Regions from separate parts of the Streptomyces sp. NPDC004284 genome, predicted to be linked through region 2. Evidence: riboswitches for the same ligand, from Rfam matches in the RefSeq annotation. Region 2 holds a riboswitch; each other region holds the start of a gene.
The links. A riboswitch is a leader RNA that binds a small molecule or an ion and turns the genes downstream of it on or off. The one in region 2 is predicted to bind thiamine pyrophosphate.

Region 1 (9,663 bases), on a different contig from region 2:
GTTGAAGCCGGCGGCGGCGGCGAGCGTGCTCTCCATGACCCCCGGCAGCGGCGGGTAGGGGTTCTCGTTGGAGGACAGCTTGAAGGCCACGGGGCCGCCCGCGGCGGCCGGCTTGCCCGGCTTGTAGGTGGGGACGCCGTCCAGCTCGGCGCGCAGCTTGGGGCTGCCGGTGCTCGTCCCGCTGGTCTCGCTCACAGTGTGGCCTCCTCGACCGTCCGTACCGCCAATACTCCTCACCTTAAGAGGATTCGCCTCCGCTGCGAATGGGCTGTGGACAACAGGAGGGACACACTGTGGATACGGCCCCTGCTCCCGCCTCCGAAGAGGGGGCGCGCGCCTGGGTGGCGTGCGCCGGTGGCGGGCGCCGTGGCGCGCATCCCCCGTAGAGGTGAGTTGAGACCTCTTCGAGACCTCGCACCCTCGCCAGGCCTAGGCCATTCGATCGCCATAGATCACACGGAGAAGCCCCCAAGCACCTTTGATTCCCTGCCACTTGACCCTTTTTGATCATGCAGAAACGTGCCTGTCAACGCCTGCATATGCGGCCGCCCCGACCGCCCCTCATCGCCCTACTATCGGCTCGCCATGACAGCAGCAGGGAAGCACCAGGTGAGCCGGGCACAGACCCGGGGAAGCCGGCAGGGCCGGGCAGGCATCCGGGACGTGGCCGCCGCCGCCGGGGTCTCCATCACGACTGTCTCCGACGCGCTCAACGGCAAGGGCCGACTCCCGGACGCCACCCGCCGCCACGTCCGCGAGGTCGCCGACAGGCTGGGCTACCGCCCATCCGCGGCGGCCCGCACGCTCCGTACCGGCAAGTCGGGACTCATCGGCCTGACCGTGACCACGTACGGGGATGAACCTTTCACCTTCACCGAATTCGCGTACTTCGCGGAGATGGCCAGAGCAGCCACATCGGCGGCACTCGCCCGGGGCTACGCCCTGGTCATCCTCCCCGCCACCTCCCGCCATGACGTCTGGTCGAACGTCGCCCTCGACGGCACCGTCGTCATCGACCCCTCCGACCACGACCCGGTCGTCACCGAACTGGTCCGCCAGGGCCTGCCCGTCGTCTCCGACGGACGCCCCGCCGGCACCCTTCCGGTCACCGCCTGGGTCGACAACGACCACGAAGCCGCCGTCCTCGACCTGCTCGACCACCTCGCCGACGCCGGCGCCCGCCGGATCGGCCTCCTCACCGGAACCACCACCGACACGTACACCCGCCTGTCCACCACCGCGTACCTCAACTGGTGCGAACGGGTGGGCCAGGACCCCGTCTACGAGGCCTATCCGGCGCACGACCCGTGCGCGGGCGCCGTCGCGGCCGACCGGCTGCTCGCCCGCCCGGACCGTCCCGACGCCGTGTACGGCCTCTTCGATCCCAACGGAACCGACCTCCTCGCGGCCGCCCGCCGCTACGGACTGCGCGTCCCGGACGACCTGCTGATCGTCTGCTGCAGCGAATCCACCGTCTACGCCACCACCGAACCGCCCGTCACGACGCTCTCGCTCAAACCGCGCCGGATCGGCACCGCCGTCGTCCAGCTCCTCATCGACGCCATCGAGGGGATCGACACCGACGGTCCGGTCGAGCAGGTGATACCGACCGAACTCATCGTCCGCACCTCCTCGCAGCGGCGTTCACCGCGCACCACGGTCAGCCCGCCGCGCTCACCCGCGAAGGACTGATCCCACGGACGGCGGCGCCCCAACCCGCCGTCATCCGACTCGCCGTCCTCGCCCCTGCCCGTGGGCGGGGGCGGCGAAACCGGTCGCCACACCGGTCTCGACCCTGGACTGGACCTTCTCAATTCGGGCGAAACAACCGGTTAACCCGGAGTGGACCCGGATTCACCACCCCTGGTGCGTCACACAGGAGGACCCTCATTCCTATGATGGGCGGACGACACCGCGGACCACCACGACCAGGCCGGTCCGCGATGTGCAGGGCATCGCGACGGTGGTGGAGGGGTCGATGACTCAGGGGGCCGGTCAGGAGCCCGTGGTACGCACGGCGACATTGCGTGACTTCCGCGTACCGCCGTACGCCCGCGTGCCCGTGCAGGGCCACGCCGCCGAACCGCCGTCCCCGGAAGAACCGCCGCTCGCGGCCTCCCCCGTCGAAGCGGTCCCGATGCAGACCCTGCCGCCCGCGCCCGTACCCGTCGAAGCGGTCCCGGCGCAGAACCTGCCGCCCGTGCCCGTCGCCGCCGCGCTCCAGGCCGCCCCGGCGCCCGTCGCCGCCGCACCCCAGGCCCCCGCCGCACCGCCGGCCCCCGCGCCCCTGCCCGCCGCTCCGACCCTCCACCTGGGGCACCGCCTCGCCCCGGCGTTCGCGGCCCCGGCCGGCTCCTCCATCGTCTCCGTCGCCACCGGCCACCCCGGCAACGCCTTCCCCGAGGGCGAGATGCCCGAGGGATACACGCCGACCGAGCGCGACCTCCCGGTCATCAACCGCGGCGACACCGTCCAGGTCCCGGTCACCCCCGAGCGGGCCCCCGCCCCGGAGCCCTCGAACGGCGACGGACCCGGCCCCCTCTACGTCGTCGGCGACGTCCACGGCTACCTCGACGAGCTCGTCGCCGCCCTGCGCGCCCAGGGCCTCATCGACGAGAACGGCGGCTGGTCCGCGGGCAACGCCCGGCTCTGGTTCCTCGGCGACTTCACCGACCGCGGCCCCGACGGCATCGGCGTCATCGACCTCGTCATGCGCCTCTCCGCCGAGGCCGCCGCCGCGGGCGGCTACTGCAAGGCCCTCATGGGCAACCACGAACTGCTGCTCATCGGCGCCAAACGCTTCGGCGACACCCCCGTCAACTCCGGCGCGGGCACCGCCACCTTCCAGGCCGCCTGGCTGCTCAACGGCGGCCAGAAGCACGACATGGACCGCCTCCAGGACGTCCACCTCCAGTGGATGTCCCGGCTGGACGCCGTGGTGGAGGCGGACGACCACCTCCTCCTGCACTCCGACACCACCGCGTACCTCGAATACGGCCAGACCATCGAGGACGTCAACGACACGGTCCACGAGATCCTCAACCGGAACGACGCCGACGAGGTCTGGGACCTCTTCCGGAAGTTCACCAAGCGCTTCGCCTTCCGCGACGACGCCGGCCCGCAGGCCGTCCAGGAGCTGCTCTCCACCTACGGCGGCCGCCGGATCGTGCACGGCCACAGCCCCATCCCGTACCTCCTCGGCCAGGTCGGCACGGAGGACGGCGAGGACGGCTCGGGCCCGGTCGTCGACGGACCGCACGTGTACGCCGACGGTCTCGCGATCGCCATGGACGGCGGAGTGACCATGGCCGGAAAGCTACTGGTCGTCCAACTCCCCCTGAACGGCTGACGCATAACCCAGCGCATCCGGGGAAGTCGATTTCCGGAAACACCCTGTCAGGCCGTGGCGTCACCGCAATACCATCGGGTCATCCGTAGCAGGCTCTCCTCCGTTTCCGCCCTGCCGACCGTTTCCCACGGCTGAACCGGGCCTACGGAGCATCGGGGGATGCACATGAACGTGGCTCCGCACCTGCTGACCGAGGACCGCGCCGAGTACGAGCGGATCCTCGACGACGCACTGAGCACCGCCCACGCACGTCCGGATCTCGACGGCGTCGGCACCCGGCTCACGGCCGCGCAACTGCGCGCCATGGCAATGAACGCGACAGCGCTGATCACCACCGCGGCGGCGAGCGAGTACGACCACTTCGTGAAGGTCCGCGAGCAGAACCGGACCCTCACCCCACCCCGCACGCCCCCGGTGGATCCCGACGCGGGAACGGGCGCGGGCGTCGTCGCCATCGTCACCGTGATGGTGCCCGTCCTCGCGGGCACGGCCGCCGCGATACTCCTGCTGGTCGGGGCGGTCCTGCACGCCTTCACCCCCACCGTGGTGTTCGGCGAGACCCTGCTGACGGCCGGTCTCGTCTTCGCCGCCCTCGCCGCCGCCGGTCTGCTCAGCGCGGGCGCCGGCCTCCTCCTGACCGCCCTGCGCAACCGACCGGCCGCGGCGGACGGGCCCACCCCGGCCGACGACGAACTCGCCCTCGCCCGCGAAGCCTGGCGCCGCGCCCTCCTGGAGCGCGGGCTCCTCCCCTTCCTGCGCGACGCCCTCGCCGCGGTCGGCCCCCCGGACACACCGAACCCCTGAGGGCCGGACGCCGGGACCGGGACCTGCCCGGCCCCGGTCCCTCCGGTCAGTCCGCCAGCGGCAGGTACACCCGGTTGCCGGAAGCCGCGAACTCCTTCGACTTCTCCAGCATCCCGGCCTCGATCTCCTCCGGGGTCGCGTCCGTGTCGCCGCCGAACTGCTCGGTGATGCTTCGGCTGATCTTCATCGAGCAGAACTTCGGACCGCACATCGAGCAGAAGTGCGCGGTCTTCGCGGGCTCCGCCGGGAGCGTCTCGTCGTGGAACTCGCGGGCGGTGTCCGGGTCGAGGGCCAGGTTGAACTGGTCCTCCCAGCGGAACTCGAAGCGCGCGTCCGAGAGCGCGTCGTCCCACTCCTGCGCGCCCGGGTGGCCCTTGGCGAGGTCCGCCGCGTGCGCCGCGATCTTGTACGTGATGACGCCCGTCTTCACGTCGTCCTTGTTCGGCAGGCCGAGGTGCTCCTTGGGCGTGACGTAGCAGAGCATCGCCGTGCCCCACCAGGCGATCATCGCCGCGCCGATGCCGGAGGTGATGTGGTCGTACGCGGGCGCGACGTCCGTGGTCAGCGGGCCGAGCGTGTAGAACGGCGCCTCCTCGCAGATCTCCTGCTGGAGGTCGATGTTCTCCTTGATCTTGTGCATCGGGACGTGCCCGGGGCCCTCGATCATCGTCTGCACGTTGTGGCGCTTGGCGATCGTGTTGAGCTCGCCGAGCGTGCGCAGCTCCGCGAACTGCGCCTCGTCGTTGGCGTCCGCGATCGAGCCGGGGCGCAGACCGTCGCCGAGCGAGTAGGTGACGTCGTACGCCGCCAGGATCTCGCAGAGCTCCTCGAAGTTCGTGTAGAGGAAGTTCTCCTTGTGGTGCGCGAGGCACCAGGCGGCCATGATCGAGCCGCCGCGCGAGACGATGCCGGTCTTGCGGCGGGCGGTGAGCGGCACGTACGGCAGGAGCACGCCGGCGTGCACCGTCATGTAGTCGACGCCCTGCTCGGCCTGCTCGATGACCGTGTCCTTGTAGATCTCCCAGGTCAGCTCCTCGGCCCGGCCGTCGACCTTCTCCAGGGCCTGGTAGAGCGGCACGGTGCCGATCGGCACGGGGGAGTTGCGCAGCACCCACTCGCGGGTGGTGTGGATGTTGCGGCCGGTGGAGAGGTCCATGACCGTGTCGGCGCCCCACTTGGTCGCCCAGGTCATCTTCTCCACCTCCTCCTCGATGGAGGAGGTGACGGCGGAGTTGCCGATGTTGGCGTTGACCTTCACCAGGAACCGCTTGCCGATGATCATCGGCTCGATCTCCGGGTGGTTGACGTTCGCCGGAAGGACCGCGCGCCCCGCCGCGATCTCCTCCCGCACGACCTCGGGGGAGACGTTCTCGCGGATCGCGACGTACTCCATCTCCGGGGTGATCTCGCCCCGGCGGGCGTACGCGAGCTGGGTCACGGCCTGGCCGTCGCGGCCCCGGCGCGGCAGGCGCGGGCGGCCCGGGAAGACCGCGTCGAGGTTCTTCAGCCCGCCGCCGCGCGGCGAGGTGTGCTTGATGCCGTCGTCCTCGGGGCGGACCGGGCGGCCCGCGTACTCCTCGGTGTCGCCGCGCGCGATGATCCAGTTCTCGCGCAGCGGCGGAAGGCCCCGCCGGACATCGGTGTCGATGGCGGGATCGGTGTACGGGCCGGACGTGTCGTACAGCGTGACGTCCTTGCCGTTGGTGAGGTGCACCTGACGGACGGGGACCCGGAGGTCGGGGCGCGAGCCCTGGACGTACCCCTTGTGCCAGCCCGGCGTGCGCTCCTGCCCGTCGGTCTGGTTCTGGTCGGAGGCAGGCGTGCGTGCATCCTGAATGGTCATGAGACCGATCTCCCTACGCCGGCATTACCCGGTAACAGGTTCGGCGGTCGGCGCAGCCTCCTCCCGTACGTGCGTACGGTGATCAGCGCCCTCTCAGCCCGGTGCTCCGAGCTCCCGCGTGTGCAAAGGTGCCACCACGCTAGCGTCATTCCTGGCGTGCTGAACAGTGGGCCCCCGCCGTTCTTGCGATGATCGGTCGGTGACTTCCCCCCGGCAGACCCCCGAGCAGCACGCCCACGTCCACGCTCCCGGCCACGCTTCGGGGCACGATTCCGGCCCTTCCCACGGGCATGGACACGAGCACAGACACGGACGGGTGGACGGGCACGGCCACGGCGGTGGGCACGGTGGCGGACACGGGCACAGCCACAGCCATGGACCCGCCGCCCCGGTCTCGCGGCATCTGCGCAAGGTCATCGCCGCGATCCTGATCCCCTTCGCCACCGCCGTCGTGGTCGGGCTCGCGGTCCTGTGGCCGAGCGACACCCCGGCGCACGAGCGCACCGGCGTCGGCTTCGACCGGCAGACCCAGCAGGGCAAGGTCGTCTCCGTCGCACACGTCGACTGCAAGGACGTGAACGCCTCCCAGGTCCCGCCGACCGGCGACACCTCCACCCCGGAGGGCCGCGAGGCGGTCGACGCCCAGCAGAAGCAGTGCGGGAAGGCGACCGTCGAGGTCACCAGCGGCGCGGACAAGGGGCGCAGGTTCGTCGAGATCGTGCAGCCGGACGCCACGCGTCAACTGCACGAGGGGCAGGGCGTGGTGGTGGCGTACGCCCCCGACGCCCCGCACGACCTGCAGTACTCGGTGACCGATGTGAACCGGAAGCTGCCGTTGGCGGTGCTCGCCGCCGTCTTCGCCGTGGCGGTCGTGGTGGTCGGCCGGATGCGGGGCGTCATGGCGCTCATCGCGCTCGCCGTGAGCTTCCTCGTGCTGACGCTCTTCATCCTTCCGGCGATCCTGCAGGGGTCGAACCCGCTGGTCGTGGCGGTGGTCGGGTCGAGCGCGATCATGCTGATCGCGCTCTACATGTGCCACGGCCTCTCGGCCCGCACCTCGGTCGCCGTGCTCGGCACACTGATCTCGCTGCTGCTGATCGGCCTGCTCGGTTCGGTCTTCATCGACTGGGCCTCGCTCAGCGGCAACACCGACGACAACACCGGTCTGATCCACGGCCTGTACCCGGAGATCGACATGTCCGGTCTGCTGCTGGCCGGGATCATCATCGGTTCGCTCGGTGTGCTCGACGACGTGACGGTCACCCAGACCTCCGCGGTCTGGGAGCTGCACCAGGCCGATCCGGGCATGGGGCCGCGCGGCCTGTACCGGGCCGCCATCCGGATCGGCCGCGACCACATCGCCTCGGTCGTGAACACCCTGGTCCTCGCCTACGCGGGTGCCGCCCTGCCGCTGCTGCTGCTCTTCTCCATCGCCCGGAGCAGCATGGGGACGGTGGCCAACAGCGAGTTGGTCGCCGAGGAGATCGTCCGGACGCTGGTCGGTTCGATCGGTCTGGTGGCGTCCGTGCCGGTCACCACGGTGCTCGCCGCTCTGGTCGTCTCGGCCGACCGTCCGGTGTCCGGGGGCGCGAAGCCCGCGGCGGTACGGGGAGGCAGGCGCCGCCGCGCCAAGTGAGGCGTACGTACGTGTTGAGGTGTACGTACGCGCTGAGGTGTACGTACGCGCTGAGGCTCGGGCCGGCCCGGCTCGGGGAGGGTCCGGCGCGAACGTCCTGCTCAGGCGGGGTCGTTCGGGAAGGCGGCTCAGGCGGGGCCGGCGTTCTCCTCGGCCAGGATCCGGCCCAGCGCGGCCTCCAGGTGATCCTCGAAGTCACCGAGTGTCCGTTCCTGACCGAGCGGAACCAGCTTGTCCGTGCGGTCGAGGAAGGCGACCAGCGGCGGCGCGCTGGCCCGGAACAGCGCGCGATCGCCGCCCACCTGGAGCCGGATGGAGACGTCCGAGAGGCCCTCGGGTTCCGTCGGGGCGATGTGCACATCCCCGTCCCCGCTCGGCCGGTTGATCCCGTCGAGCAGCAGTTCCCTTCCGAACGCCCAGGTCACAGGCGCGTCTCCGGGGAGGTGGAAGGTCATCCGCACCGCGTAGGGATCCCGGGTCTCATACCGGAGTTCGACCGGGATCTTGAAGGAGAGCTCCTCGGAGACGAGGAAGCTCATCAGGACCTCGGCCTGAACCGACTCTCGCATCATGTACCCCGCAGTAGATGAAGCAGTTGTGTAAACACAGCTGCTGAAAGCTGTGACCGAAACGGCCAGGAATGATCCCCCGTGGCCCTCTTGACGCAATCGTGCTGTACGCACTAGCAGATCACAAGGAGTGATTTTTCAGATACTGATAGAGAACGCGAGCGAGCTGAAGAGCCTTCCGATCTCCGTACGTAGCCGCTCGACTGCTGGGAGCAACCGTTCTTCCTGGTGGAGGGGGACGGAAATCGCCACCGCGGCCGCCGCGGAGCCCGCGGTGATCGGGATGGCGGCGCAGATCGTGCCGAGCGCATATTCCTGACGCTCCACCAGGGGTTCCATTCGCCCCAAACCACCCAAACGCTGCAAAAGCGCACGGTGATTACGCACCGTGTACGGAGTGATGGCTTCCACCGGATGGCGGTCGAGGTGGTCTTGACGAGATTTCGGATCGAGTTGACTCAGCAGGCACTGCCCGATCGCGTGGGCGTGCGCGGTCTCGCGGAAGTCGGCCCATTCGTCGACCGCGGGGTTGGAAGGGGTGTCGGCGACGGCGACGAGCTCGATCTCGCCCTCGCGGTAGAGGGCGAAGTAGATGGGTACGCCGATCTCGTCCCGCCAACGGGCGAGGGAGTCTTCGATCTTGATGCGACGATTCTGCACATCTCCGCCGCCGGCCAGTCGGGCGGCGGCGTCGCCGAGGACGAACACACCCTTGTCGCGGAGCAGATAGCCCTCGTGCGTCAGGGTGCGGAGCAGGTGGTACGTGGTGGGCAGCGGGAGGCCCGTCTCACGGGCGAGCTGTTTCGCGGGGGCGCCCTCCGCGTGCGAGGCCACGGCCTCCAGGAGTCTCAGCGCCCGCTGCACCGAGCCGATCAGGGTAGGCGCAGCCGTCTGCGTAGCCGTGGCCAAAGGTCACCCCCAGGCGTGACGACGGATGCAGTGCACCCGCCCGCGGGGGCCGCCCCCGCGCGCCCGCCGGGCCTGGGAAACCGCTGGTCAGTACCGAGGTCTACGCCTGTAGTCCCCGACACGGCGGAGAGATTCCACTCTAGTGGCAGCCCTGGGGGGCACACCCTGATTCGACCAGCGCGTTCCCCCGCCCGGGCTAATACCCTCCGCCGGCTTCATACCGATGAGTAGCTTGTGCTACCAGTCCCCGCGCGAGCCGCTGGAGGAGCTGAACTTCCGCACGACGTAGATCAGTCCGGCGACCAGGGCCGCGAAGAGCAGCACCTTGAAGAGCAGGCTGACCACGAAGGTCAGGACGCTGGTGATCAGTCCGCCGAAGACGAACAGGGCGAGGAGCGGTATGGCGACCCACTTCACCCACCAGGGCATCCCCGCGAGAATCTCCCGTACGGCCATCGTCCCTACCTCGCTCTCGAAGAACCACTTCCGCGCACTCCGCGCCGGACATCCTCAAGGCTAGGTGCGGGAGGAAGCGGATGGGGGCCCCGTGGCC
Region 2 (9,663 bases):
CGAAAACTCATCGCACCCCGCGCTACGGAGCGTCGTCCCCGAGCACCCCTCTAGGGAGCGTCGTCCCCGAGCACCACCACGTCCTCCGCCCGGAACTCCACGCCCACCCCGGCGCCCTCCTCCGGCGCCTCCCGCAGCGGGAGCTCGGCCTCCAGCGCCGGTCCTTCGGCCGGGCGGAGCCGTACGAGGACCTGACTGCCCCGGAAGGTCCGGGACTCCACCGTCCAGACCGCCCCCGGCCCCGCCTCCACGAGCCGCACCCCGCCCGGGCGGACGAGGAGCCGCCGCTCCCCCTCCGGCGAGCCGTCCGGGACGGGCATCTTCCCCCACACGGTCTGCGCGACCGCTCCGGTCACCCGCGCCGCCACCACGTTGTCGAAGCCCAGGAACCGCGCCACGAACTCCGAGGCGGGCCGCCGCCACACATCGGCGGGCGCACCCGACTGGGCGATCCGCCCGTCCCGCATGACCACGAGCCGGTCGGCGAGCGCGAAGGCCTCGCCCTGGTCGTGGGTGACGGCGAGGACCGTCGTCCCGAGCCGTCCGAAGAGCTGCCGCAGCTCCACGACGAGCCGCTCCCGCAGCCCCCGGTCGAGCTGGCCGAGCGGCTCGTCGAGCATCAGGAGCCGGGGCCGGGGGGCCAGGGCGCGGGCGAGCGCCACGCGCTGCTGCTCGCCGCCGGAGAGCGCGGCGACGGACCGCCGCTCGGCGCCCGGGAGGCCGACGAGGTCGAGCAGCTCCCGTACGCGCTCGGCCTGCTCGCTCTTCCCGGCGCCCCGCATCCGCAGCCCGAAGGCGACGTTCCCGCCGACGTCCCGCTGCGGGAACAGCTGGTGGTCCTGGAACATCAGGCCGACGCCCCGCTTGTGCACCGGCACCCCGGTCTGGTCGGCGCCGCCGAGCAGGATCCGGCCGCCGTCGAGCGCCTGGAGCCCGGCGACGGCCCGCAGCATCGTGGACTTGCCGCTGCCGCTGGGGCCGAGCACGCACACGATCTCGTGCTCGGCGACCTCCAGGTCGACGGCGTCGAGCACGGCCCGCTCCCCGAACCGTACGGTCGCGTCCTCGATCGAAAGCATCAGAACTCCCCGGAGGTCCGGTCGGTGCGGAGTCGTTCGAGCAGCAGCAGGGACACCGCGCACACCACCATCAGAATCGTCGAGAGGGCCATCGCCTGGCCGTAGTTGAGCGCGCCGGGCCGGCCGAGCAGCCGGGCCACCGCCACGGGGAGCGTCGGGCTCTCGGGCCGGGCGATGAAGACGGTCGCCCCGAACTCGCCGAGCGACACGGCGAAGGCGAACCCGGCCGCGACGAGCAGCGCCCGCCGCACCATCGGCAGGTCCACCTCCCGCCAGGCCCGCCACGGCGAGGCGCCGAGCACGGCCGCCGCCTCCCGCAGCCGCTCGTCCACCGCCCGCAGGACCGGCAGCATCGTCCGTACGACGAAGGGGACGCCGACCAGGGCCTGTGCGAGCGGTACGAGGATCCAGCTGGCCCGCAGGTCGAGCGGCGGCTCGTCGAGGGTGATGAGGAAGCCGAAGCCGACGGTGACGGCGGAGACCCCGAGCGGCAGCATGAGCAGCGCGTCGAAGCCCCGTACGAGCCGCCCGGCCCGTCGGCGGGTGAGCGCCGCCGCCGCGAGCCCGCCGATCACCACGGCGATGGCGGTGGCGGCCACCGCGTACCGCAGCGAGTTCCCGATCGCCTCCAGGGGCGGGACGAGGAAGGTCCCGGCCTCGTCGAGCGTGCCGAGCGCCCGGTAGTAGCCGAGCCCGTACCCGCCCGGCTCCGCGAAGGAGCGCTCCACGAGCACGCCGAGCGGCAGCAGGATCAGCAGCGCCACGGAGGCGAGGACGCCCGCGAGCAGCGCCCACTGTCCGGCGCCGCGCGGCCGGCGCGCGGTCGTCTCCGGCGGTACGAGCCGGAGCGCGGTCTCCCGCCGCCGTACCGTCCAGGCGTGCACGCCGAGGATCGCGCCGACGGCCGCGAACTGCACCAGGGTGAGCACGGCCGCCGTGGGCAGGTCGAGCAGCCGGGCGGTCTGCCGGTAGATCTCGGCCTCGAGGGTGGAGTAGGCGTTCCCGCCGAGGATCTGCACGACGCCGAAGGAGGTGAAGGTGAAGAGGAAGACCATCAGGGCGGCCGCCGCCACCGCCGGCACGAGCGCGGGCAGCGTCACCGTCCGCCAGGCCGTCCAGCGGGAGGCGCCGAGGACCCGGGCGGCCTCCTCCTGGCGCGGGTCGAGCTGCGACCAGAGGCCGCCGACGGTCCGGACGACGACCGCGTAGTTGAAGAAGACGTGCGCGAGGAGGATCGCCCACACGCTGGTGTCGAGCCGCAGCCCCCACAGCTCGTCGGTGAGCCCGCCCCGGCCGACGAGCGCCAGGAACGCCGTGCCGACGAGGACCGTCGGCAGCACGAACGGCACCGTGACGACGGCCCGCAGCACGCTCTTGCCGGGGAAGTCGAAGCGGGCGAAGACGTACGCCCCGGGCAGCGCGACCAGCAGGGTGAGCCCGGTGGAGGCGAGCGCCTGCCACACGGTGAAGCCGAGCACGTCGAGGATGTCCGGCCGGCTCAGCGTCTCGCCGATCCGGCCGAACCGCCAGGCGCCGTCGGGCCGCAGCCCCCGGTCCACGATGGACACGACGGGCCAGGCGAAGAAGACCCCGAAGAACGCGACGGGCAGGGCCATCAGCCCCAGCCGCGTCACGCTCCCCCGGACGTCCCGCCCTGCCGCAGGACGCGCTACTTCAGAACGAGCGACGACCACTGCTGGATCCACGCGTCGCGCTTCTCGGCGATCTTCTGGGGCGCCATGGTCTGCGGCTTCTCGATCACCACGCCGTGCTTGGTGAAGAGCTCCGGCAGGGCCGCGTCCTTCGCCACCGGGTTGACGAACATCTGGAGCGGCATGTCCTCCTGGAACTTCTTGGAGATCAGGAAGTCGATCAGCGCCTTGCCGCCCTCGGGGTTCTTCGCGCCGTTCAGCAGGCCCGCGAACTCGACCTGGCGGAAGCAGGTGCCGGTGGAGACCCCGGTGGGCGCCACCTTCGGCTGCGGCTCGCCGTACAGCACCTCGGCCGGCGGGCTGGAGGCGTACGACACGACGAGCGGCCGGTCACCCTTGGCCTGCTTGCCGCCGGCCGAGCCGGAGAACTCCTGGTTGTAGGCGAGCTCCCAGCTGTCGACGGTCTTCACGCCGTTGGCCTTGAGCTTCTTCCAGTAGTCCTGCCAGCCGTCGTCGCCGTACCGGGCGGCGGTGCCGAGGAGGAAGCCGAGGCCCGGGGAGGACCGCTCGGGGTTCTCCACCACGAGGAGGTCCTTGTACGCCGGCTTCGCCAGGTCGTCGAAGGTCACCGGCGGCGCCAGCTTCTTGTCCGCGAAGTACTTCTTGTCGTAGTTGACGCAGATGTCGCCGGAGTCGATCGGGGTGACCCGGTGCTCCTTGTCGAGCTGGTACGCGGCCGGGACCCGGTCCAGGCCCTTCGCCTCGTACGGGACGAAGATCCCGTTGTCGAGGGCGCGGGAGAGCAGCGTGTTGTCGACGCCGAAGAAGACGTCGCCCTGCGGGGAGCCCTTGGTCAGGATCTCCTTGTTGACGGCCTCGCCGGCGTCGCCGCTCTTCAGCACCTTGACCGTGTAACCGGTCTGCTGGGTGAACGCCGCCAGCACCTCCTTGGAGGCGTTGAACGAGTCGTGGCTCACCAGCGTCACGGTCTTCGGCGCGGGCCGGTCGGTCTTGCCGGCCGATTCCCGGATCTCGTCGGCGCCGCACGCGGCGAGGCTGGTGACGCCGAGCGCCGCGACGAGCGCGACGGCGGCGGCCTTCTTGATGCTCACTGGTTTTCCTCCTGGGCATGACCAGGAAGAGACGCGGCCCTGCCCGCGTCCGGACGGACGCGGGCAGGGCGCAACAGCTTGAGTTACGACCGAACTTCCTACCCAGAATGACCTGGGCGAGGTTCAGAGGGTCTGCGGTCTACGGTTACCGCACTCTCAGCGCTGTGGCGCTCCCCTGTCGGAATATGGAGATGTGTTCGAGCTCAGACTACAAGGTCAGCGCTCGGCGGCCGCGAGCTGTCCACAGGCACCGTCGATCTCCTGGCCGCGGGTGTCCCGGACGGTCACCGGCACGCCGTGGCGGGCGATCGCCTCGACGAAGGCCTTCTCGTCCTCCGGGCGCGACGCCGTCCACTTCGAACCGGGCGTCGGGTTCAGCGGGATCAGGTTGACGTGCACCCGCTTGCCCTTGAGGAGGCGGCCCAGCAGGTCGCCGCGCCAGGCCTGGTCGTTGATGTCCCGGATGAGGGCGTACTCGATGGAGATCCGGCGCCCGGACTTCTCCGCGTACTCCCAGGCCGCGTCGAGGACCTCGCGGACCTTCCAGCGCGTGTTGACGGGCACGAGGGTGTCGCGCAGCTCGTCGTCGGGCGCGTGCAGCGAGACGGCGAGACGGCACTTGAAGCCCTCGTCGGCGAAGCGCAGCATCGCCGGCACGAGACCGACGGTGGAGACGGTGATGCCCCGCTGCGACAGGCCGAGCCCGTCGGGCTCGGGGTCGGTCAGCCGGCGGATCGCCCCGACGACGCGCTTGTAGTTGGCGAGCGGCTCGCCCATGCCCATGAACACGATGTTGGAGAGCCGCGCCGGTCCCCCGGGCACCTCCCCGTCCCGCAGCGCCCGCATGCCGTCCACGATCTGGTGCACGATCTCGGCGGTCGACAGGTTCCGGTCGAGGCCCGCCTGCCCGGTCGCGCAGAACGGACAGTTCATGCCGCAGCCGGCCTGCGAGGAGATGCACATGGTCACCCGGTCGGGGTAGCGCATGAGCACCGACTCCACGAGCGTGCCGTCGTGCAGCTTCCACAGGGTCTTGCGGGTGGTGTCGTCGTCGCACGAGATGTGCCGCACCACGGACATCAGGTCGGGCAGCAGCTCCCCGGCCAGCTTCTCCCGCGAGGCGGCCGGGATGTCGGTCCACTCGGCGGGGTCGTGCGCGTACCGCGCGAAGTAGTGCGTGGACAGCTGCTTGGCGCGGAAGGGCTTCTCGCCGATCGCGGCGACGGCCTCCTTCCGCTCGGCGGGCGTGAGGTCGGCCAGGTGCCGCGGCGGCTTCTTGGCTCCGCGGGGGGCGACGAAAGTGAGTTCTCCGGGCTTCGGCATGGTCCTACCAGTGTCGCAGACACGCGCCGGTGTCCCGGCGCGTGAAGGACGCGGGGGCTCAGGGCCCGGGACGGCCCGGCTGGGTCGTGGGGATGCGCGAGGTGAAGAAGAGCGCCACGACGGAGACGGCGGCGAGGATCGCGAGGGCCGCGCGCAGGCCGTCGAGACGGGCGGCGGCGTTCGCGTCGAGCGCGGCCGAGGTCACCTCCGGGCTGGCGCCGGCCTCGTCCAGGGCGGTGGTGAGCTGCTCGTCCGAGAGGAAGGGGACGCCGCTCGCGAGCTCCACGACGGCCGTCTCCTTCACCTCGGCGGGGACCGCCGGGTTCTGTTCCACGGAGGCCAGGAACGACGAGGTGAGCACGCCGATCATGAGCGATCCGGCGAGGGCGGTGCCGATCGAGGCGCCGAGGTTGGTGACGGAGTTCTGGATGCCGCCGACCTCCGCGCTCTGCCGGTCCGGGACGGCGGACACGGTGACCGCGCCCAGCTGGGAGGCCAGCGCGCCCATCCCGAAGCCGACGAGCAGCAGCGGCAGGGTGACGACCTCCGGCCCGGCGTCCGCGTCGAGCGCGGCCATCAGCACGACCGCGCCCGCGAGCAGCGCGAACACCCCGATCCGTACCACCCGGCGCGGGGACGCGTCGGGGAAGAGCCGGGGGATCAGGAGGGCGGCGGCCAGCAGGGTCACCGACAGCGGCAGGATCCAGGCGCCGGTGGCGAGCGCGGACAGCCCCAGCGCGACCGACAGATAGAGCGGGACGACGAAGAAGACGCCCATCTGCACCAGGTACTGGAAGAAGAACATGGTCAGGCCGCCGGCCAGCTGCCGGTTGCGCAGCATGTCCGGGTGGACGAGCGGCTCCCGGTGACGTGCGACGAGCCGGGACTCCCAGCGCAGGAAGAACCAGATGAGCAGCAGTCCCGCCAGCATCAGCCACACGACCAGCGACACCCCGAGCCAGGCGGGCGCGTCCGTCTTCGGCCGCACCCAGCCCCACTCGTCCGAGCGGAGCACGCCGTACACGAAGACCCCGAGTCCGGCCGCGCAGAGCAGGGCGCCCAGGTAGTCGACCCGCGGGCGCTCCTCGCTGACGGCGTCGGCGATGCGTCGGGCGAACACGAGGATCACCAGGACCAGCAGGACCTCGCCGGCGAAGACCCAGCGCCAGGAGAAGTACGTCGTGGCGATGCCGCCGATGAGCGGCCCGAGCGCGATCGCGACGGCTCCGGCCGCCGCGACGACGCCGTACGCCATGGGGCGCCGCTCGGTGGGGAAGTTGCCGGCCACCAGGGCCACGATCGCGGGCATGATGAGCGCCGCCCCGACGCCTTCGAGGAACGACCAGCCGAACAGCAGCAGCGGGAGGTTGGGCGCGAGGGCGGTGGTGAGGGAGCCGGCGCCGTAGACGCAGCAGCCGATCATGAAGGCCCGCTTGCGGCCGATCAGGGTCCCGACCTTGCCCCCGGGGATCATGAGCATCGCCATCACCAGCGTGTACGCGGTGATGGCGCCCTGGATCCCGGTGATCGTGGTGTCGACGTCCTCGGCCACCGTCGCGATGGACACGTTCATGACGGAGCTGTCGAGCGCCATGAGGAACTGCCCCGCCGCGAGGGTCAGCAGGACCGAGAGGGCCCCCGAGGGCTCCTCGGCCGGGCGTGCCGTGGGTGGTGTCATGGTCGGCATCCTTCCCGTGCGGGCGCGGCGTGCCGCCGATCGGGCTTCCTCTTCCCCTACATGGCGGACACCGGAACGCGGACGGGCCCGCTGCCACGAAGGCAGCGGGCCCGTCCACGGAAAACGGGGTCGAACGGCTCAGCCGGTCCCGACGAACAACGCCATCAGCAACCACACCACCGGCGCCGTCGGCAGCAGCGAATCGAGCCTGTCCATGATGCCGCCGTGGCCCGGCAGGAGCGTGCCCATGTCCTTGATGCCGAGGTCGCGCTTGATCATGGACTCGCCGAGGTCGCCGAGCGTCGCGCTCGCCGCCACCGCGAGACCGAGGATCAGGCCCTGCCACCAGGCCCCGTCGTCGATCATGAACTGCATGCACAGCGCGCCCGCCGCCATCGCGAACGTCACCGCGCCGACCAGACCCTCCCGGGTCTTGCCGGGGCTGATCCTCGGGGCCAGCTTGTGCTTGCCGAAGCGCCAGCCGATCGCGTACGCCCCGGTGTCGCTGACCACGGTCAGGATCAGGAAGGTCAGCACCCGCTGCGGCCCGTCGTCCGCGGTCAGCAGCAGCGCCACGAACGTCGCCAGGAACGGCACGTAGAACGCGGCGAAGACCCCCGCCGTGACGTCCTTGAGGTAGCCCTCGGGAGGCTCCGTCATCCGCCAGACGAGCACCGCGAGCGCCGTCAGGGCCATCGCCACCCAGGCGCCCTCGGCGCCCCGGACGTAGCCGGCGACGACCATCGCCGCGCCGCCGACCGCGAGCGGCACCAGCGGAGCCTTGATCTCCTTGCGCTCCTGGAGGCGGGAGGTGAGCTCCCACAGGCCGACGACCACGGCGACCGCTATCACCCCGATGAACGCCGGCTTCCAGATGAACAGCGAGGTGATGATGACGGCACCGAGACCGACTCCGACGCCTATGGCCGCGCCCAGGTCACGGCCCGCGCTCTTCTTCTGCCGAGGCGCCGGCGGCGCGGGCGGCGGAGGCGGGGTGGGGCTGGACATGGGCTCCTGCGGGTGCTCGTGCGGCGGCTCGTCACGGAACAGGGGACCGCTCTGGTGAGCGGCCCCCCGGTCGTGACCGTCCTGGAATCCGCCGGCGGGAACGTCGGGCACGATGGGCATGGGCCGAGTCTGCGCCGCCTGCTGCCGATCGTATGCGGGACCCGCCGGGGCAGGCCCCTGGTCGGGTCCCCCGCGGCCGGAACCGGCCGGGGCCCCCCAGGAAGAGTCGTTCATCAGACCTCGAGCAGCTCGGCTTCCTTGTGCTTGAGCAGCTCGTCCACCTGCGCGACGTACTTCGCGGTGGTGTCGTCGAGCTCCTTCTCGGCGCGGCGGCCCTCGTCCTCGCCGACCTCGCCGTCCTTGACGAGCTTGTCGATGGTCTCCTTGGCCTTGCGGCGCACCGAGCGGATCGAGATCTTCGAGTCCTCGGCCTTGCCCTTGGCGACCTTGATGTACTCCCGGCGGCGCTCCTCGGTCAGCTCGGGGAACACCACACGGATGATGTTGCCGTCGTTGCTCGGGTTGACGCCGAGGTCCGAGTCCCGGATCGCCTGCTCGATGTTGCGCAGCGCGCTCTTGTCGAACGGCGTCACCACGGCCATGCGCGGCTCCGGGACGGAGAAGGACGCCAGCTGGTTGATGGGGGTGATGGCACCGTAGTAGTCGGCCACGATCTTGTTGAACATCGCCGGGTGCGCACGGCCGGTGCGAATCGCGGCGAAGTCCTCCTTGGCGACCACGACGGCCTTCTCCATCTTCTCCTCGGCCTCGAGGAGGGTCTCTTCGATCACCACTTGCTCCTGCGTGTCGTCGCGTTGTGTCCTGCACGGTGTACGACCGGCAGGGCTCTGTCCATCCCCTTGCGGGGCGGTTCCCCGGTTCGGGTCAGGCCCGGGTGCCCTGGTCGCTCACGAGCGTGCCGATCTTCTCACCCTTCACCGCGCGAGCGATATTGCCCTCGGTGAGCAGTTCGAAGACGAGGATCGGGAGATTGTTGTCCCGGCACAGGGTGATGGCGGTGGCGTCGGCGACCTTGAGGTCGCGGGAGATCACCTCGCTGTACTCCAGCGCGTCGAACTTGACCGCGTCGGGGTTGCGCTTGGGGTCGGAGTCGTAGACGCCGTCCACGCCGTTCTTGCCCATGAGCAGGGCCTCGGCGTCGATCTCCAGGGCGCGCTGGGCGGCGGTGGTGTCCGTGGAGAAGTACGGCATGCCCATGCCCGCGCCGAAGATGACCACGCGGCCCTTCTCCAGGTGGCGCACGGCGCGCAGCGGGATGTACGGCTCGGCGACCTGGCCCATGGTGATGGCGGTCTGGACGCGGGAGTCGATGCCCTCCTTCTCCAGGAAGTCCTGGAGGGCGAGGCAGTTCATCACGGTGCCGAGCATGCCCATGTAGTCGGAGCGGGCCCGGTCCATGCCGCGCTGCTGGAGCTCGGCGCCGCGGAAGAAGTTGCCACCGCCGATCACCACCGCGATCTCCGCGCCGTCGCGGACGACGGCCGCGATCTCACGCGCGATGGCGTGCACGACGTCCGGGTCGACGCCCAGCCCGGTGCCGCCGGAGAAGGCTTCTCCGGACAGCTTCAGCATGTAGCGGCCGAACTTCTTGCCGTTGTTGTCGTCGCCCTGTGCGGCGCCCTGATTCATGGAGATCTCCTCGTACACATACGAAGGAGGCCATTGCCCTGGATCCTCGCGGTATCCCGTACGGCAATGGCCTCCTCGTCAGATCTGCGGTCGTCCTGCGCGTGCGCGGACGACTGCCTCAGACCCTACCTGGGGTCCGGCGTCCGTCGCGTTCGCGTACG
Region 3 (9,663 bases), on a different contig from region 2:
CGGGTCTCGTCTTCATCGACCGCTACCCGGCCTTCACCCAGCTGTACGTGGCCGAGCTCTGGCGCACCGGACGCGCCTGGAACTCGACCCTCCTGGTGGTCCGTCAGGAGGCCGTCGCGGTGGTGGAGGGCGTGCTGCGCGAGGGGGTGGCGGCCGGTGAGCTGAGCGACGAGATCGACGTCCAGCTGACCGCCTCGGCGCTGGTCGGGATGGTGCTCGTGGCGGCGCTCGACTGGCAGGCCTTCCAGAGCGAGCGGTCCCTCGACGACGTGCACGCGGCGCTGTCCCGCCTGCTGCACGGCCGCGTCGGCGGCCGCTGACGACACACGCGCGAAGCCGGTGCGGCGAGGCTCGGTCCCCCCGAGCCCCGCCGCACCGGCTTCTTCGTTCACGCCCCCGTGCCGGCAGGTGCGCGGCCCCGTTCCGCAGCCCCGTGCCGGCGGTACCGGAGCCGCGCCCCTTCCGTGGGCTCCACTCTCCCCTCCCGCCGGTACCGGCCCCATCCGCGCCCCTACTCATCTCGCCCTCTAGGTACGGATACTCAGTCCTGGTTACGATCACGGGCGTGTCCGTACTCCCCCTGGTGTTCACCAGCGGCTGGGCGAGCGGGATCAACGCGTACGCGGTGGTCCTGCTGTTCGGCGTCCTCGGCGCGGCCGGGCTGACCGACGAGGTGCCCGCGTCCCTCCAGCGCACCGACGTCCTCGTCGTGGCGGGCGTGCTGTTCCTGTGCGAGGCGGTGGCGGACAAGATCCCGTACGTCGACTCGATATGGGACTCCGTCCACACGGTGATCCGGCCGGTCGCGGGGGCCGTGGTCGGCGCCCTGCTCGCCGGGCAGAACGGTTCGCTGCCGGAGCTGGCGGCGGGCGCGGTCGGCGGTTCGACGGCCCTGCTCAGCCACTTCGTCAAGGCGGGGACGAGGATGGCGGTCAACACCTCGCCGGAGCCGTTCTCGAACATCGCGCTGAGCCTGGCGGAGGACCTCGGGGTGGCGGCGATCGTCACCTTCGCCGTCTTCCATCCCGTGGCGGCGTCGGTCGTCGCGGCCGTCCTGCTCCTGGCGGGCCTGGCGGTACTGGTCTTCCTGGCCAAGCAGATCCGCCGCGGCTGGCGGCGCTGGTCCCGTCGGCGGGAGGAGAGACGGCTCGCGGCCCCGGGGGCGCGGCCACGGTCCCAGGCCCCGCCGGGCGACGGCTCGGAGCACTTCTGACCGTGACCGGCCTGCCCTCCGGTGGTGCCGGGGGCGCCGGATAGTCTCGTCCGCATGGCACGGATTGTGGTGATCGGCGCGGGACTCGGCGCCATGGCGGCGGCGGCCCGACTGGCGGTGGCCGGGCACACGGTGACGGTGTACGAGAAGACGTCGACGTACGGCGGCGCGGTCGGCCGCTTCGAGCGCGACGGCTTCGCCTTCGACACCGGTCCCGGGCTGCTGCACCTGCCGGCCGTCTACCGGGACCTGTTCGTGAAGACCGGGAAGAAGCCCCTGGAGGAGTGCGTCGCGCTGACGCAGGTCGATCCGGCGGCCCGTCACGTCTTCGCCGACGGAACCCGCGTCGACCTGCCGAACGCCTCCCGGGCCGGCACGGTCGACGCCCTGGACACGGCGCTCGGCGCGGGCGCGGGCGAGCGCTGGGGCGACTTCCTGACGCGGGCCCGCGAGGCCTGGGACCGGACCCGGCGCCCGCTCCTGGAGGAGCCGCAGCCGGCCGACCGCAAGGCGCTCGCCCAGGAGCCGTACCCGGCGCCGAAGGCGGGCTTCCTGCGCCGCCCGACGACGACGCTCGCCCAGGTGGGCGCGCGGGAGCTGCGCGACCCCCGGCTGATCGCGCTCCTCGACTCCTACGCGGAGGCGTACGGCATCCCGGCGTGGACCGCCCCGGCGTCCGCCGCCGTCCTGCCGTACATGGAGCAGACCTTCGGCAGCTGGTACGTGGCGGGAGGCATCCGGGCGCTCGCGGACGCGGTGTACGAGCGGTGCCGGGAGCGGCGCGTGGAGTTCGTCTTCGACGCGCCCGTGGACGAGGTGCTGACCGAGGCCGGCCGGGCCGTCGGGATCCGGCTCGCCTCCGGCGGGACGGTGGAGGCGGACCACGTGGTGGCGGGCGCGCCGGTGCCTTCCCTCTACCGCGAGCAGGTCCTGCCGTGGGAGCGCAGCGACGAGTGGCCGCCCTTCGCGCACGGGTCCACCGGCCGTCTGACGGTCCTGCTGGCCCTGCGCGGGGCCCGCGAGGAGGGGGCCGTGCACCGCACGGTCGTCCACGGGGACGGGGAGCGGCCCACGGTGACCGTGCTGCGGCCCGACGACCCGGAGCTGCGGCCCGACGCGGAGCACGAGTCGGTGACGGTCTCGGCGATGCTGGACCTCACGTCCGGGGAGGACCGGAGCGGTCTCGCCGACCGGATGGTCGAGGCCGCCGCCCGGGCGGTGCCGGGGCTCGCCGAGCGGCTGCTCTGGCGGGAGGTCCGCACCCCGGAGGACGTCCGGGCCGCCACCGGGGCCGCCGAGGTCCCGCCCCCCGCGCTCGCGGACGCCCGGGGGACGTACCTCCCGGCGGCGAACGCCTCCCCCGTCCCCGGGCTGTACTTCGCGGGCGGCTGGTCGCACCCGGGCGGCGGGCTCGCCCACGCGGGCATGTCGGGGGCGCTGGTGGCCGGACTGATCGTGGAGGGCGCGGACTTCCGCGGCTCCCGGTGACCGCGGGGGGTCAGTAGCGGTACTGCTGCTGGTCGTCCGGGTGCGGCTGCTCGTAGCCGTACGGGGCCTGCTGCGGGGCCTGGTCGGTGTCGCGCTGCTGCGGGACCCAGATGCCGCCGGGCGGGGTGTCGTAGGTGTACGAGGGGGCGTAGGGGTCGTTGTAGTACGAGCCGTACTGCTGGCCGTCGGTGCCGGGGCCGATGTACGGGTCGGAGTACGCGGCGTACTGCTGCTGTCCGGCGGCGGTCCCGTAGTCGTAGGCCGGCTGCTGCTCGTGGCCGGGCTGCCCGTAGGAGGGCTGCTCGTAGCCGGGCTGCTGGTACGCGGACGCGTAGGGGTCGTACTCCGTCCCGTATCCGGTGCCGGTGCCGGCGGCCTGGGCGGTGGTGTCGTAGACCCCGTACTGGCCGGTGTCCTCGGGCATCGGCTGGGGCTCGTAGACCGCGGTCGTCTCGGCGGCGGTCTCGGGGCGCGGGTCGTGGCCGGGCCCGTCCTCCGTGTCGTACGCGGAGTCCACGGTGTCGTACGAGAGCTCGGTGACCTCGAGGGTGGGTCCGCCCTCGGCCGGCGGGGCGGCCTTGCGGCGGCGGCTCGCGCCGGGGCTCCCGCCGATCGCCCAGCCGGTGGAGAAGCCGCGGCGGAAGGAGAGCGTCACATAGGTCTGGCCGACGGCGAAGGCGACGGCCCCGGCGACGATGACGAGGACCGAGGGCAGCAGGACGCCCACGACGACGCAGAGGAAGCCGCCGAAGGCGAGCAGGCGCCAGCGCAGCCGCGCCTTGTACTGGAGGAGCACCTCCCCCAGCAGCCACAGCGCGACCACGCCGAACGCGATGTAGAGGACCGTCCACCCCATGCCCCGCCGCCCCTCTCCACGGTCACCGCCGCGGGTCGGGGCGGGTACGACCGGTCACGACTGCTGGTGCAGTCCGAGATTCTCGTAGATCTCGAGCGTCGCGGTGGAGCTGTTGAGCGTGATGAAGTGCAGTCCGGGGACACCCTCGGAGAGCAGACGCGCGCAGAACTCCGTCGCGAACTCGATACCGATGGAGCGTACAGCGGCGGGATCGTCCTTGACGGCGAGGATGCGCTCTTTCACATCCGCCGGGAAGACGGCGTTGCTCAGCTGGGGCAGCCGGTCGAGGGTCTTCACGTTCACGACGGGCATGACCTCGGGGATGATCGGGGTCTCGCAGCCCGCCTTCTCGACGCTGTCGCGAAGCCGCAGGTAGTTCTCCGGGTCGAAGAACATCTGGGTGATCGCGTAGTCGGCGCCCGCGCGGCACTTGTCCACGAAGTGCCGGATGTCCGTGTCCCAGTCGGTGGACCGGGGGTGCATCTCCGGGAAGGCGGCGACGCCGACGCAGAAGTCTCCCGACTCCTTGATCAGCCGGACGAGGTCGGCGGCGTACTTCACGCCCTCCGGGTGCTCGACCCACTCGCCCAGCGGGTCGCCCGGCGGGTCGCCGCGGACGGCGAGCATGTTCCGGATGCCCACGTCGGCGTACTGGCCGAGGATGTTCCGCAGCTCGGCGACCGAGTGGTCGACGGCCGTGAGGTGGGCGACGGGGGTGAGCGTGGTGTCGGAGGCGATCTTCTGGGTGGCCTTGACGGTGCCGCCGCGGGTGGAGCCGCCGGCGCCGTAGGTCACGGAGACGAAGCTGGGGCCGACCGCCTCGACCCGGCGCATGGCGTTCCAGAGCACCTGCTCGCCCTTCTCGGTCCGGGGCGCGTAGAACTCGAAGGAGTACGACGTCTCTCCGGCGGCGAGGATCTCCCGGACCGTGCGCGCACGGTCCGAGCGGATGGATGCGGTACCAAGGGCCATACGGGCAGGTTAGACGTGGGGCGGGGGACCGCGTAGGCGGCGTCCGAGTAATGGACACCTTTTCGGACAACTTTCGGGGTACGCCGTGCGCCACACGACGCGGTCGGCGTGCCCCCCGGTTGCGGGCTCAGTCCTCGGCGCGCTCGCGGACGCGCTTGGCGAGGGCGGCCGTCGCGGCGGCCGGGTCGGCGGCCTCGGTGAGGGCGCGGACGACGACGATCCGGCGGGCGCCCGCGTCCAGGACCTCGTCGAGGTTGGTCTCGTCGATGCCGCCGATGGCGAACCAGGGCCGGTCCTGGGCCAGCTCCGCCGCGTACCGCACGAGGCCGAGGCCCGGCGCGTACCGTCCGGGCTTGGTGGGGGTGGGCCAGCAGGGTCCGGTGCAGAAGTAGTCCACGCCCGGCTCGGCGGCGGCCGCGGCGACCTCGGTCTCCGCGTGGCAGGAGCGGCCGATCAGCACCTCGTCGCCGAGGATCGCGCGGGCGGCGGGCACGGGCAGGTCGCCCTGGCCGAGGTGGAGGACGTCGGAGCCGATGGCGTGGGCGACGTCGGCCCGGTCGTTCACCGCGAGGAGCTTGCCGTGCCGGCGGGCGGCCTCGGCGAAGACGGCGAGGTGCTCCAGCTCCTCACCGGCCTCCATGCCCTTGTCGCGGAGCTGCACGATGTCCACGCCGGAGGAGAGCACGGCGTCGAGGAAGGCCGGCAGGTCGCCCTGGCGCTTCCGGGCGTCGGTGCACAGGTAGAGCCGGGCGTCGGCGAGCCGCTCACGAGGCGTGGACATGGGTGGGTTCCCCCCGTTCGTGCGCCGGCGCCGCGGGGGGGGGGGGCGCCGCGGGGGGGGGGGCCGCGCCCCCCCCCGGGGGGGGGGTTTTGGGGGGGGGGCCCCCGGGGGGGGCCGCGGGCGCGGGGGGGGCGGCCCGGGGGGGGGCCCGCCCCCCGCGACACCCGCTGGTGTCTTCGGTGCGTGCGCTCGTCAGATGGCGAGCGCCTGGGCGCGGCGCTTCACCTCCGTGCCGCGGTTCTCGTTGAGCGCCTGCGCGGGCGTGCCCGGCAGGCTCTCGTCCGGAGTGAAGAGCCACTCCAGCATCTCCTCGTTGGTGAAGCCGTCGTCCCGCAGCACGGTCAGGAGTCCGACGAGACCCTTGACGATCTTGTCGCCCTGGATGAAGGCGGCGGGGATCTGCAGGGCGTTGTTCTCGCCGCGGCGCACGGCGATGAGCTGACCTTCCTTGATCAGCTGCCGCACGCGCACCACGTCGATGTCGAGCATCTCCGCGATGTCGGGCACGTAGAGCCAGGCGGGGACGAGCGCATCGATCTTTACGTCAATCTCGGTCACGGGACAAGCCTGCCATCCCGGACCGGCAGCCGGTAGTCGGGCCCTACCGGACTGCCGCCTTCAGGGGGACGGACGGGTCGGCGGCGCGCTCCGGGTCGACGGGGACGGCGGCCTCGATGAGCTTGCGGCCCTGGGCCAGGTCGCGGGGGCGGCCGACCGCGAGGAGGGCCACCGGCACGCCGTCGCGCAGCCAGAGCACGGACCAGGCCTCGTCGGCCGGGTCGCCGCGCCACAGCAGCTCGTCCGCGCCCGCGTGGTGGCCGGCGTACTGCACGAAGCGGCCGAACTGCTCGGACCAGAAGTACGGCACGGGGTCGTACGGCGCGTCGGCGGCCCCGGTGATCGCGGCGGCGACCGCGCGGGGGCCCTGGAGGGCGTTGTCCCAGTGGTGGACGAGGAGGCGCTCGCCGTAACGGGCGGAGGGGAAGGAGGCGCAGTCGCCGACGGCGTACACATCGGGCAGGGAGGTGCGCAGCCGGTCGTCGGCGGTGACGGCGCCGCTCGGGTCGAGGGCGATGCCGGAGCCGGTGAGCCAGCCCGTGGCGGGGCGGGCGCCGATGCCGACGACGACGGCGTCGGCGGGCAGTTCGCGGCCGTCGTCGAGGACGACGCGGCCCGGTGCGCCGGGCTCGACGGTGCGCACGCGCGCGTGGGTGAGGAGTTCGGCGCCGTTCGCCCCGTACCACTCGGCCATGGGGGCGGTGACCTCGGCGGGCAGCGCCGCGGCGAGGGGGCGGTCGGCGGCCTCGACGACGGTGACGGCGCAGCCCGCCTCGCGCGCGGCGGTGGCGAACTCGGCGCCGATCCAGCCGGCGCCGACGACCACGACGGAGTGGCGGCGCTCCAGGACGGGCCCGAGGCGCACGGCGTCGTCGAGGGTCCGCAGCAGATGGACCCCGGGGACGCCCTCGGTGCCGGGCAGGGTGACGGGGTGGGCCCCGGTGGCGAGGACCAGGACGTCGTACGCGACGGGTCCGGCCTCGGTGTCGATCTCGTGGTCGGCGGCGCGCAGCCCGGTGACGTCCAGGCCGAGGCGGAGCTCGATGCCGAGGTCCTCGAAGTCGATCTCGAAGGCGGAGTCCTCGGCCTTGCCGAGGAGGATCGCCTTGGAGAGCGGCGGCCGGTCGTAGGGCTGGTGGGGCTCGGCCCCGATGAGGGTCACGGGGCCGGTGAAGCCCTGCTCGCGCAGGGCGACGGCGGTCTGGACGCCCGCCATTCCGGCACCGACGATCACGACGTGCTGCTGGGCCTGCTTCTGCTCGGTCACCCGACCACCTTACGCATCTGACGGACCGTCAGAAAAGGAGGGGTCTGTGACCCCCCGGAGACGCGGGCTAGTCTGGCGGGCGTAAAGCACTCGCGGGAGCCCGGACGCACCGGGCTGAGAGGGAGGCTGGGACGGCCTCCGACCGTACGAACCTGATCCGGGTCATGCCGGCGAAGGGAGGGGCTGGACGCCCATGCGTTCTTCCGATGTCCTGAGGTCCGACGTCCTCGTGGTCGGGGGCGGCATCATCGGCCTGGTCACGGCCTGGCGGGCCGCGCAGCGCGGACTGCGCACCGCCGTCGTCGACCCGGACCCGGGCGGCGGGGCCGCGCGGGTCGCGGCCGGCATGCTCGCCGCCGTCACCGAACTCCACTACGGCGAGGAGACCCTGCTCGGGCTCAACCTCGCCTCCGCGGCGCGCTATCCCGCGTTCGTCGCCGAACTGGAGGAAGCCTCCGGCCACGACGTCGGCTACCGCGCCTGCGGCACCCTCGCCGTCGCCCTCGACGCCGACGACCGGGCCCACCTGCGCGAACTGCACGCCCTGCAGACCCGCTGCGGGCTCGTCTCCGAGTGGCTCAGCGGCCGCGAGTGCCGCCGCCTCGAACCGATGCTGGCCCCGGGCGTGCGGGGCGGACTGCGGGTCGACGGGGACCACCAGGTCGACCCGCGCCGACTGGCCGCCGCGCTCGTGGTGGCCTGCGAGCGGGCCGGGGTGGTCTTCCACCGCACGCTCGCGGAGCGCCTGGCGGTCGTCCGCGACCGGGCCCGCGGGGTCCTCCTCGCCGGCGGCGAGGAGCTGACGGCGGACCAGGTCGTCCTCGCCGCGGGCAGCCTCAGCGGCCGCCTCGCGGGCGTCCCCGACGAGGTCCTTCCGCCGGTCCGCCCCGTGAAGGGCCAGGTCCTGCGCCTCCGCGTCCCCGCCCCGTACGCCCCCTTCCTCTCCCGCACCGTCCGGGCCGTCGTCCGCGGCAGCCACGTCTACCTGGTGCCCCGCGAGAACGGCGAGCTCGTCGTCGGCGCCACCAGCGAGGAACTGGGCTGGGACACCACGGTGACGGCGGGCGGGGTGTACGAACTCCTCCGCGACGCCCACGAGCTGGTCCCGGGCCTCACCGAGCTGCCGCTCACCGAGACGCGCGCCGGGCTGCGCCCCGGCTCCCCCGACAACGCCCCGCTGCTCGGCCCCACCTCCCTGCCCGGCCTCCACCTGGCCACCGGCCACTACCGCAACGGGGTGCTGCTCACCCCCGTCACCGGCGACGTCATGGCCGAGGCGCTCACCACGGGCACCCTCCCCGACGAGGCCCGCCCCTTCACCCCCCGCCGTTTCTCCCCTGTACGTCAGGAGCAGCCCGCATGAACGTGTCCGTCAACGGCGAGCCCCGGGTCCTGACGGGCCCCCTCTCCCTGGACGCCCTCGTGGCCACCCTCACCACGGCCCGCGCCGGGGTCGCCGCGGCGCTCAACGAGACGGTCGTCCCCCGCGGCGAGTGGGCCACGACGCTGCTCGGCGAGGGCGACCGGGTGGAAGTCCTCACGGCAGTGCAGGGAGGCTGAGCCAGATGTCCGACGACGTCTTCACCCTCGGCGGTACGGAGTTCTCCTCCCGCCTCATCATGGGCACCGGCGGCGCCCCCAGCCTCGACGTCCTGGAACGCTCCCTCGTCGCCAGCGGTACGGAGCTCACCACGGTCGCCATGCGGCGCCTGGACCCGACCGTCCAGGGCTCGGTCCTCTCCGTCCTGGAACGCCTCGGCATCCGGGTCCTGCCGAACACGGCGGGCTGCTACACGGCGGGCGAGGCCGTCCTCACGGCCCGGCTGGCGCGGGAGGCGCTGGGCACGGACTGGATCAAGCTGGAGGTCGTGGCGGACGAGCGGACCCTGCTGCCGGACGGGGAGGAGCTCCTCGCCGCGGCCGAGACCCTCGTCGACGACGGCTTCACCGTCCTCCCCTACACCAACGACGACCCCGTCCTCGCCCGGAAGCTGGAGGACGTCGGCTGCGCCGCGATCATGCCGCTCGGCTCCCCCATCGGCTCCGGCCTCGGCATCCGCAACCCGCACAACTTCCAGCTGATCACGGAGCGCGCCGGCGTCCCGGTGATCCTCGACGCCGGCGCCGGAACCGCCTCCGACGCGGCGCTCGCGATGGAGCTGGGGTGCGCGGCGGTCATGCTGGCGTCGGCGGTGACGCGGGCGCAGGAGCCGGTCCTCATGGCTTCGGCGATGCGGCACGCGGTGGAGGCGGGCCGCCTCGCCCACCGCGCCGGCCGCATCCCCCGCCGCCACTTCGCCGAGGCGTCCTCCCCCACGACGGGCCAGGCCCGCCTGGACCCGGAACGCCCCGCCTTCTGAGTCGTCGCGGGCCTCCGCCCGCACGGGGTGCGGCGCGTCACAGGTGCGCTGCAGTCCCGGGCGGCAGGCCGAGGCTTCCGCCCCGCCCTCGTAGACTCGTCGCCGTGGACACGACCCTTCAGGACCCCCTCGTCGGGCGGCTGCTCGACGGCCGCTACCGCGTCGACG

Region 1: linked by a shared signal. The riboswitch ahead of thiC (phosphomethylpyrimidine synthase ThiC) and the one ahead of ACFYUS_RS04790 (thiamine ABC transporter substrate binding subunit) in region 2 are both predicted to bind thiamine pyrophosphate.
Region 3: linked by a shared signal. The riboswitch ahead of thiO (glycine oxidase ThiO) and the one ahead of ACFYUS_RS04790 (thiamine ABC transporter substrate binding subunit) in region 2 are both predicted to bind thiamine pyrophosphate.

Annotation. Positions count from the first base shown of each region.
Region 1 covers NZ_JBIAMJ010000005.1:274,514-284,176, reverse strand. The annotation lists gene hisC (histidinol-phosphate transaminase) at 1-195, opposite strand, end outside; gene ACFYUS_RS16075 (LacI family DNA-binding transcriptional regulator) at 586-1,692, shown strand; gene ACFYUS_RS16070 (metallophosphoesterase) at 1,979-3,349, shown strand; gene ACFYUS_RS16065 (hypothetical protein) at 3,509-4,153, shown strand; gene thiC (phosphomethylpyrimidine synthase ThiC) at 4,200-5,996, opposite strand; TPP riboswitch at 5,990-6,124, opposite strand; gene ACFYUS_RS16055 (YibE/F family protein) at 6,163-7,632, shown strand; gene ACFYUS_RS16050 (SsgA family sporulation/cell division regulator) at 7,761-8,201, opposite strand; gene ACFYUS_RS16045 (IclR family transcriptional regulator) at 8,340-9,110, opposite strand; gene ACFYUS_RS16040 (DUF5326 family protein) at 9,348-9,566, opposite strand.
Region 2 covers NZ_JBIAMJ010000001.1:1,027,442-1,037,104, reverse strand. The annotation lists gene ACFYUS_RS04800 (ABC transporter ATP-binding protein) at 51-1,079, opposite strand; gene ACFYUS_RS04795 (ABC transporter permease) at 1,079-2,773, opposite strand; gene ACFYUS_RS04790 (thiamine ABC transporter substrate binding subunit) at 2,749-3,843, opposite strand; TPP riboswitch at 3,921-4,030, opposite strand; gene rlmN (23S rRNA (adenine(2503)-C(2))-methyltransferase RlmN) at 4,060-5,166, opposite strand; gene ACFYUS_RS04780 (MFS transporter) at 5,225-6,844, opposite strand; gene ACFYUS_RS04775 (phosphatidate cytidylyltransferase) at 6,983-8,086, opposite strand; gene frr (ribosome recycling factor) at 8,086-8,643, opposite strand; gene pyrH (UMP kinase) at 8,738-9,502, opposite strand.
Region 3 covers NZ_JBIAMJ010000007.1:341,336-350,998, forward strand. The annotation lists gene ACFYUS_RS20830 (TetR/AcrR family transcriptional regulator) at 1-320, shown strand, start outside; gene ACFYUS_RS20835 (DUF4126 domain-containing protein) at 566-1,213, shown strand; gene ACFYUS_RS20840 (phytoene desaturase family protein) at 1,268-2,701, shown strand; gene ACFYUS_RS20845 (hypothetical protein) at 2,712-3,557, opposite strand; gene metF (methylenetetrahydrofolate reductase [NAD(P)H]) at 3,612-4,529, opposite strand; gene thiE (thiamine phosphate synthase) at 4,657-5,310, opposite strand; gene ACFYUS_RS20860 (Rv2175c family DNA-binding protein) at 5,503-5,868, opposite strand; gene ACFYUS_RS20865 (NAD(P)/FAD-dependent oxidoreductase) at 5,912-7,084, opposite strand; TPP riboswitch at 7,218-7,331, shown strand; gene thiO (glycine oxidase ThiO) at 7,329-8,498, shown strand; gene thiS (sulfur carrier protein ThiS) at 8,495-8,695, shown strand; gene ACFYUS_RS20880 (thiazole synthase) at 8,701-9,495, shown strand; gene pknB (Stk1 family PASTA domain-containing Ser/Thr kinase) at 9,600-9,663, shown strand, end outside.